Regions from separate parts of the Streptomyces sp. Wb2n-11 genome, predicted to be linked through region 3. Evidence: riboswitches for the same ligand, from Rfam matches in the RefSeq annotation. Region 3 holds a riboswitch; each other region holds the start of a gene.
What was found. Region 3 has a riboswitch for cyclic di-AMP ahead of BN1555_RS28440 (C40 family peptidase). Riboswitches for the same ligand answer to the same signal wherever they lie in the genome.
Positions count from the first base shown of each region.

Region 1: linked by a shared signal. The riboswitch ahead of BN1555_RS07400 (M23 family metallopeptidase) and the one ahead of BN1555_RS28440 (C40 family peptidase) in region 3 are both predicted to bind cyclic di-AMP.
Region 2: linked by a shared signal. The riboswitch ahead of BN1555_RS19165 (LysM peptidoglycan-binding domain-containing protein) and the one ahead of BN1555_RS28440 (C40 family peptidase) in region 3 are both predicted to bind cyclic di-AMP.
Region 4: linked by a shared signal. The riboswitch ahead of BN1555_RS03040 (transglycosylase SLT domain-containing protein) and the one ahead of BN1555_RS28440 (C40 family peptidase) in region 3 are both predicted to bind cyclic di-AMP.

Region 1 is NZ_CVPB01000001.1:1,674,870-1,677,061, reverse strand. Features, by position in the region: gene BN1555_RS07405 (M16 family metallopeptidase) at 1-435, shown strand, start outside; cyclic di-AMP (ydaO/yuaA leader) riboswitch at 665-831, shown strand; gene BN1555_RS07400 (M23 family metallopeptidase) at 844-1,674, shown strand; gene BN1555_RS07395 (GntR family transcriptional regulator) at 1,845-2,192, shown strand, end outside.
Region 2 is NZ_CVPB01000001.1:4,206,401-4,208,592, reverse strand. Features, by position in the region: gene eno (phosphopyruvate hydratase) at 1-281, opposite strand, end outside; gene BN1555_RS19165 (LysM peptidoglycan-binding domain-containing protein) at 539-1,267, opposite strand; cyclic di-AMP (ydaO/yuaA leader) riboswitch at 1,271-1,441, opposite strand; gene BN1555_RS19160 (LysM peptidoglycan-binding domain-containing protein) at 1,707-2,192, opposite strand, start outside.
Region 3 is NZ_CVPB01000001.1:6,222,054-6,224,245, forward strand. Features, by position in the region: gene BN1555_RS28435 (VOC family protein) at 59-394, opposite strand; gene BN1555_RS28440 (C40 family peptidase) at 455-928, opposite strand; cyclic di-AMP (ydaO/yuaA leader) riboswitch at 932-1,114, opposite strand; gene BN1555_RS28445 (hypothetical protein) at 1,429-1,737, opposite strand; gene BN1555_RS28450 (ATP-dependent Clp protease proteolytic subunit) at 1,746-2,192, opposite strand, start outside.
Region 4 is NZ_CVPB01000001.1:690,580-692,771, forward strand. Features, by position in the region: cyclic di-AMP (ydaO/yuaA leader) riboswitch at 1,037-1,197, shown strand; gene BN1555_RS03040 (transglycosylase SLT domain-containing protein) at 1,200-1,961, shown strand.

The DNA.
Region 1 (2,192 bases), 4.5 Mb from region 3:
CAGGTGCTGCGCTCCGCGCCGGACGGGTCGGGCGCGTCGATGCTGGCGATCAGTGGTTCGGTGGACACGGAGTCCACGGGTCCGGCGCTCGAAGACCTGTGGAAGGTGCTGCGCACCCTCGCGGCCGAGGGCCTCACCGACACCGAGCGCGACGTCGCCGTGCAGAACCTGGTGGGTGTCGCACCGCTCAAGTACGAGACGGCGGCCGCCGTCGCCGGCACGCTCGCCGACCAGGTCGAGCAGCACCTGCCGGACGACTTCCAGGCCCAGCTGTACGCCCGCCTCGCCGAGACGGGCACGGTGGAGGCCACCGCGGCGGTCGTCAGCGCCTTCCCCGAGGACCGCCTGGTCACGGTCCTCGTCGGGGACGCGTCGCGGATCGAGGAGCCCGTCAGGGCGCTCGGCATCGGTGACGTGACGGTGGTCGCCGGCTGACGGTCCGCCCGTCCGAGCCGATGGCGCAACTCCCTCAAAACGGGAGGTAGAGGGACCCCGGTGGCCGACAAGCTGCCGGGGTCCTTTGGGTATGTCCGTTTTGTTGTGGAGGTTGCCTTTCTGGTCTGTGGGGTGCGTTACAAAGTGCGATGTCTTTTTGGTGATTGAAAGATCTCCCGTTTAGCGTCGGTCCGGCTGTCCGTCAGCAGTGAGCCGCATCCGCGGCACCGGACAGTCATCGCCGAGTCCCCGTCAGGCGCGAGCCTGGGGAGCCGGGGACCCAAACCGTCCCTGGGGTGAATCGGACGTCCTTCCGTGCGTACGGAGAGGGGTCCGTAGGAGACCTTCCTGCTCCGAACCCGTCAGCTAACCCGGTAGGCGAGAAGGAAGGAAAGGACCAGCCACTTCATGGCGTTCACCCGTGCCACCGGGAAGCACCGTCGTCCGGGCCGTCCGGGCCGTCTGACGCGCAGGAGCGCGAACCTCGCGGGCGTGGCCACCCTCGCGACGACCGGTGCCATCGGGAGCCTGGCCTCTCCGGCCCTCGCCGCCGGCGCCGGCGCCGACGCGGCCCACTCCGCCGGGACGACCGGCCTGACCCAGGCCCTCGTCATCGGCGACTCCCTCGCCGCCCAGGTCGCCGCCCAGGCCGAGGCGCAGCAGCACGCCGCCGACAAGGCGGAGGCCGAGCGCAGGGCCGAGGCGGAGCGCAAGGCGGAGGCGGAGCGCAAGGCGGAGGCCAGGCGCAAGGCGGAAGCCAGGGCCGAGAAGGAGCGCGAGGAACGCGAGGCCGAGGAGCGCGCCGCCCGTGCGGCGGAGCGTGAGCGCCTCACGGCCTACACCCTTCCGGTCGCCGGTTCCGTCGTGACCACCGGCTACCGGAGCGGCGGCTCGCTCTGGTCCTCCGGCAGCCACTCCGGCATCGACTTCCGCGCCGCGTCCGGCAGTTCCGTCGTGGCCGTCGGTGCGGGCACCGTCGTCGAGGCCGGCTGGGGCGGGGCGTACGGCAACAACGTCGTCGTCAGGATGAACGACGGCACCTACACGCAGTACGGCCACCTGTCGTCCATCGGCGTCTCCGTCGGCCAGGCCGTCGCCCCGGGCCAGCAGATAGGCCTCTCGGGTTCGACCGGCAACTCGACGGGCCCGCACCTGCACTTCGAGGCCCGTACGTCTCCCGAGTACGGCTCCGACATGGACCCGGTCGCGTACCTGCGCGCGCACGGCGTGAACGTCTGACGCACCCCGGTTTTCCGGAAGGCCCCGGCTTCCCGCCGGGGCCTTCGGCGTTGGCCAAAAGATATCCATGAATTCCCGCCGCCCGTCGGAAATTGCGCACCGCTGCAATAGAGTCGCCGAACAGGTGTCAATCGACCGCGTTTCGCGGGAGACGAGGCGGAGGTCCGCTCATGCGCGTTCCCGCGCAATCGGTATGCACGGCGATCCGTGACGACATCGTCTCCGGCGTCTTCGAGCGGGGCAGCCGGCTCACCGAAGAGCTGCTGGCGCGCCGTTACGGCGTCTCACGCGTCCCGGTGCGGGAGGCCCTGCGCACGCTGGAGTCCGAGGGGTTCGTCACCACCCGCCGGCACGCGGGCGCCTGCGTGGCCGAACCCACCGAGCAGGAGGCCGCGGACCTCCTGGAGGTCAGGATGCTGCTGGAGCCGCTGGGGGCGGCCCGCGCAGCCCAGAGGCGCACCGAGGCGCACCTCAAGGTGTTGCGCGGCCTGGTCAGGCTCGGCCAGGAGCGGGCCCGC
Region 2 (2,192 bases), 2.0 Mb from region 3:
ATGGCCTGGTCGATCAGACGCTGCTCGGTGGCGTCGTAGCCGACGAGCTCCGGGCCGATCTGCTCGATGACGGCGAGGACGGCCTTCTCGACACCCTTGCCCTGGTAGCGGTTCGGGTCACCGTCGCGAAGCTCAATGGCCTCGAACGCTCCGGTGGAGGCACCGGACGGAACGGCAGCACGACCGGTGCTGCCGTCGTCGAGGCCGACCTCGACCTCGACCGTGGGATTGCCTCGGGAGTCCAGGATTTCCCGGGCTACGACGACGTCGATGGACGGCACGAGCATCTCCTTCTGGGATGTGACGCTATGGGGTGCAGGGTCACTTTGGCCTTGCGACAAGAGCCTAACCGGACCGGGGGCGTCGATCGGCCGTTCGCCCGCCCCCTGGGACAAGAAGAGGCCCGAATACCCGCAACAGCGGACGTAACTCTTGGATGTGCGGAACAGCGTTCCGCTCTACTCATCAGTAAGGGGAAACCCCGGCCCGGCGCGCACGGGGGAAGCGCGCCGGACCGGGGTGCTTCGGGGGAAGCGGGTCAGCTGAGGTGCAGCTGCTGGCCCGCGTAGATGACATCGGCGTCGTCGACGATGTCCTTGTTCAGCTCGAAGAGCTTCTCCCAGCCGCCCTTGACCTTCTTCGCTTCGGCGATCTTGCCGAGGGTGTCGCCGGACTTGACCTTGTACTCGCCGTCGCCCTTCTCGATGACCTTCGGGGCGGCGGGCTTCGCGGTCTCGGCCTTCGGCGCGGAGCGGACCTCGCTGCGCGAGGCGGGCTGCTCGGCGGCGCGCGGGGCGGCCTGCTCCTGCGTCCGCTGCGGCTGGGGCGCGGCCTTCTGCGGCTGCGCCTGCTGCTGCGAGGAGCCGGAGGTGTCGACACCCGGGTCGACGCCGTCGTTGGTCAGACCGCCGGCGCCGGCGCAGGCCCAGGCACCCGGGCCCTGCATGTCGAGGAGCTTCTCGGCGGTGGCTATCTGCTGGGCCTTGGAGGCCTTGTCCGCGGTGGGGGCGTACTGCGTACCGCCGGCGGCGGCCCAGCTGGACGCGGAGAACTGCAGGCCGCCGTAGTAACCGTTGCCCGTGTTGATGGACCAGTTGCCGCCGGACTCGCACTGGGCGACAGCGTCCCAGGTCTCGACGGAGGCGGCGGAGGCCGACGTCGCGCCCATCAGCGGGACGGCGACAGCGGCGCCGGTGATGCCGGCGAACGTGGCGATACGAGCGGCCTTCGACGGACGACGGTGCTTGGCCTTGCCGGAAAACAGCATGCGACATCTCCTCACCGACGCCTACGAGGTGAGCTGTCGGGTTCGGGCCAATGAGTGCCCGGCCGCGCGACCTGCGTCGCGCGCCTTAACCCCAAGCCGGTTCCGTCCGTCTTCCGACGTCCGGGCCCGGCGCCTACCTGGGTCCCCCGCTCCTGCCTACGGCGCTTTACGCGTCGGTTCCCCGACCGACGGCAGGATTCGGCGTGACGGTCGACGGGGCCCGCGATGGCGAGCGGTTCGACCGTAAACACATGAGCCCTCGATGTTCAAAGAGGAGCATCACGGAAATATCGCCCGTTCCCACCCCCACCTGATCCCCATCTGCGCAGGTCAGGGGCGAGACTGACGGACCGTTCGGGCCAGCCGCGTGATATGAGGCAAAGAGATCCATGTCTCACTGTCTCCAATACGGACATAGCGGCCCGAACTGTCCCCGTTTTCAGTTCAGATCGAGGCTTTGGCCAGGGACGATGAGGTCCGGATCGGACCCGACGGTCTTCTCGTTCGCGGCGTAGAGCGCCGGCCAGCCGCCGCGCACGTCGTGCGCGTCCGCGATGGCCCAGAGGCTGTCGCCGGTGCGGACGGTGTAACCCTTGTCCGCACCTGCGTCCGCGCCCCTGTCCGGTCCCGCTTCTTCCGCTTCCCGCTCACCGGCCGTGCCGACCGCGTCGCGTGTCGGTCCGTCACCTCGCGAGGCGTGACGGCCCGATTCGCGCTCGATGCCCGAGTCGCCCGTTACGGCGTCCGTGTCCTCCCGGGCCTTTTCGCCGCGATGCTTGCCCGGGGAGGCGCTCCTCCCAGGAGTGGCCCCAGCGGTTTCACGGGCGGGCGCGCCGGACGTCTCGGCGTCGGCGGTGGCCTCCGCGGCGTCGGCGGCGTCGGCGGCGTCGGCGGCGTCGGCCGACGGAGCCGCCGTCGACCCGGC
Region 3 (2,192 bases):
CGCCCGCACCGCCGCGTCAGACGGGCTTGATCTCCTCCGCGCCGCGCTCCACGCAGAATTAGTTGCCCTCGGGGTCGGCCATGACGACCCAGCCCCGGCCGTCCTCGGTGCGGCGGTCGTCGACGATCCGCGCACCGAGCGCGCCGAGCCGCTCCACCTCGGCATCCCGCGTACCGTGCGGCGGCTGGATGTCGAGGTGAACGCGCTTCTTGCCGGCCTCGTCCCCGGGAACCCGTATGAACAGCAGTCCGGGCACACCGGGCCGCTCCGGATCGATCAGCACCTCGTCGTCACCCGGCTCGTCCAGCAGCTTGTAACCGGTCAGGCGGGACCAGAACTCGGCGATCGCGTACGGGTCGTGGGCGTCGAAGGTGGTGTGACGTACCGGATTCAGGAAGGTCCTGGTAGGGAACGTATCTCCCCGGACCGGCAGCCGGCAGCCGGCAGGGAAATATCAGCGCACGCGGCCGTACCAGACGCTCTTGGACCAGATCTTCTCCAGCTTCACCACGGAGCCGGACTTGGGCGAGTGCCAGATCTTGCCGCTCCCGGCGTAGATGCCCACGTGGTAGACGTTCCGCCCGGAGTGGAAGAAGACCAGGTCTCCGCGCTGACGGCTGGAGGCGGAGATGTGCCGGGTCTTGTTGTACTGGGACTGGGCGGTGCGTGGCAGGCTCTTGCCGGCCTTCTTGTACGAATAGAGCGTCAGCCCTGAGCAGTCGAACCGGCTCGGGCCCGCCGCCCCGTACTTGTACGGGGCCCCCTTCTTCGACGCGGCGACGTTGAGCGCCTTCGTCGAATGCGATGCGGCCTGCGCCTCGGTGACGGCACCGGGCGCCAGCATCGTGGCGCCGATCGCGGCGAGGGTGAGAGCCGAAGCGGCTCCGGCCCGGGACAGCACGGACGGAACATTCTTGTGCGCGGTCATGCGCAACCCTTCGTCAGCCGCCTGTGAAGGATGACCTGTCGGGTTCGGACAGGCGAAGATGCCCGGCCGCGGTGTGCGGCTTCACCCCGAGGGACGACCGTCTCCGGCCACCCCGTACTGCTTGGGTCCTCCACTCCTGCCGATGCACTCCTGTCGACCAGTCATCCGGAGCGGCGGCAGGACTCAGCGTCCGCCCGGACCGCCCCGCCGCGGTGGCGGGGGCTTGTCGTCCCAGGGATCTTGACTCATGAACGGCCGGATTTCCGAGCCGAAACGGCATTTTGTGAGGCTGATCACCGCTGACCCGTTCGGGTGGACAGGGGTGTTTTCGGCACCGGGCGCCGGTGTCCGACGACCGCCGTACCAGCGGCGGAATGTCCAATTCCGCCAAACGTGCAGGTGTGTTGCGCAAGCGGGGTCATACCGCTGTTCAGGTATTTCCTACGCCTTTTGAGTGAGTTCCTCTCGTACGCCAATGGGGGGAGCCGACCGCGTGTTCCTCAACTCGCGGACGCGGCTGGCAGGGTGACCCGGTCCGCCCGCCGCTCCCCGTCGAGCACGCGCAGGGCCCGCGTGAGCGTGGCGGCGTGCACGCGCGTCTCGCCCCGCTCGTGCATCAGGGCGAGAGCGTCCCGCAGTCCGGCGGCCTTCCCGGCGAGCGCCTGGGCGGCCCGCAGCGCGCCATAGGTGTCGGTGCCGCGTGCGGGGTTGATCCGTCCCATCAGATCGAGCACTTCGAGATAGCGGTCGACGAACTCGCACTCGGCGCGCGTCAGTGCGGGCAGCGGCGGCAGTTCGGGCGGCAGCATGCGCGGGTTCACCTCGGAGCCGGGGAGGCGGGCGCGGCCTTGCGGCTCTGCACGACGTGGTCCACCAGGCCGTACGCCATCGCGGCCTCGGCCGTGAGCACCTTGTCGCGCTCGATGTCGTCGTCGACGCGCTCCGCGCTCTGGCCGGTGTGCAGTGCGAGCAGTTGAGTGAGCGTCTGCCGCATGCGCGTCAGCTCCCGCGCCTCGATCTCCAGGTCCGAAGGCCGGCCGCGTACGGGCCGGTCGGTGGACGGCTGGCTGAGCAGCATCCGGGCGCCCGGCAGGGCGAGGCGCTTGCCCGGCGTGCCGGCCGCGAGCAGTACGGCGGCGGAGGCGGCGGCCTGGCCCAGGCAGATCGTCTCCACGTCGCAGCACACGAACTGGATGGTGTCGTAGATCGCGGACATCGCGGTGTGCGAGCCGCCGGGGGAGTTGATGTAGAGCGAGATGGTCCG
Region 4 (2,192 bases), 5.5 Mb from region 3:
CCTTCCAGGAGCGGGTCGTCGCCGCCCACCCGGATCTGGAGGAGCTGAGGCGTCGGCCGCCGCCCGGTGCGGGCGTGCCCGCACGACCGAGCGCGTGCAGGCGGACGAGGCCGGCAAGGAGTGGCCGCGGGACTGCCACCTCGCCAGCACCGAATCGCCTGCACCGAAGGGAATCCCGCCGTGCTCAAGGGACCTGACGATCCGTTGCTGGAGCCTCTGGACGCCTGCCTCGACTCCCCGCTCCCCTCCCCGTGACTGCCCAGTCCTTCCGGGTTGATCGCCGCGGCGGACCTGCGGCTGCTGCCGAGCGACGGCTTCGCCGCACTCGGGGAGCATCTGGCCGCCGACAGCGGCCGGGCACCGGGCTGGGTGCGGCACCCCCGCGCGCTCGGCGCCGCACCTGTTGGAGGGACGCGTCAAGGCGTGGACCGGCTGGAAGCCGGTCCACTTCGAGGCGGCGGCAGCCGAACTGGGCGAGTCGGAGCCGGTGTTGCGCACGGACCGCCGCGTCTCCCCGTCCAGACGTCGAGGCGTCGAGGCATCAGGGCGTCGAGGCGTCGAGGCATCAGGGCGTCGACGCCCGGCCCGCTGCCCCCGGCCGGGGAAGCCGGTCGGCATACATCTGGCGACGGTGCCCTCCGGCCCACCGCCCACGCTTTCCCGCGTACACGGGAGGGCCGTAACGGCTGGAGCCGACCGGAAAGGGCCTCGAACCTCCGCATTTCCATATCGGACTAAATACCCCCATGACATGCCATGTCGTATGCATGCAGAGGCGGTTGCGTGCCCGCTCCTGACCGGCGGTGCATCCCAAGTGATATGAGTCACGGCCCTCGACGGCATGATCGAAGCGGCGGAGGGCACAGTTCCGGCCCACAGAAAGAAAGTTGAGTTCTCACTCAAGGCGCGCGACGGAATTTCCTCCGTCCGGAACCGCGACATGGATCTTGCGGAGCAATTTCAGAGCTTGTTCCGCCCGGCCTCTCTCGCTTACGGTCACCGTCAATCCGGGTGGACCGCCGAATCCTGCCGCCGTCCGGAAACCACACCTACTCACGTACGGCAGGAGCGGGGGACCCAGGTAAGCCGCCGATCCGGAATTCCGGAACGGCTTGGGGTGAAGTCGCATTCACATGCGGCCGGGCATCTCCAGCCCGAACCCGACAGCTCACCTCGCAGGCGACGGAGAGGAAATCACCATGCCCGCAAAGGGTAAGCACCGTCGTTCCAGGTACGGCTCACTCACTCGGGGCTTCATCGCCGCGGGTACGGGAGGCGCCGCACTCGTCCTCCCGCTCATCGGCGCGACCTCCGCCGGCGCGGCGCCGCAGGCCGCCGCTGCCGAGAAGGCCGACTCCGTCATCTACGCCGTGATGTCGGGCGACTCGCTCTCCAAGATCGCCGGTGACCACTCCGTGGCCGGCGGCTGGAAGAAGCTGTACCAGGACAACCGGGAGGCCGTCGGCGCCAACCCCTCGCTGATCCGTCCCGGCCTCGAGCTGACGATCGCCAGGGGGGCCGAGGCCAAGACCGAGGCCGAGGCCGAGACGCCGGCGTCCTCCGAGCGGGCCGACCGTTCCGAGCGGAAGACCGCACCGGCCGCCGAAAGCGACGCCCCCGCCGTGGAAACCGCGTCCTATTCCAACGACCTCGACGGCTGGATCAAGGAATCGCTGGCCGTCATGGCCAAGCACGGTATTCCCGGCACGTATGAGGGAATTCACAGGAACATCATGCGTGAGTCCTCGGGCAACCCGCGGGCCATCAACAACTGGGACTCCAACGCTGTCGCCGGCACTCCGTCCAAGGGCCTTCTCCAGGTGATCCAGCCGACGTTCCAGGCCTATCACGTGCCCGGTACGTCGACGGACAGTTACGACCCGGTCGCCAATATCACCGCCGCGTGCAACTACGCCGCCGACCGGTACGGCTCGATCGACAATGTGAACGGCCCCTACTAGAAGGCCCGCGTCCTCGGCCCCGCTCCCCCAGCCGTTCAGGCGGCGGAGCGGGGCCGTCGGCGTTGTCCGTCCGGGCCCGTGAGCCGGGAGGTTCCCGTCGAGCGGCCGCAGCGGCCGCGCACGGGCCTTCTACGCCGCGTTCCCGACCTCGCGGTCCCCCTCCCCTCGCAGGGCGGCCCTCCGCCTCGGTGAACGACATCTCCGGCGGCGGGTCTCGGGGCATGGCGGAAC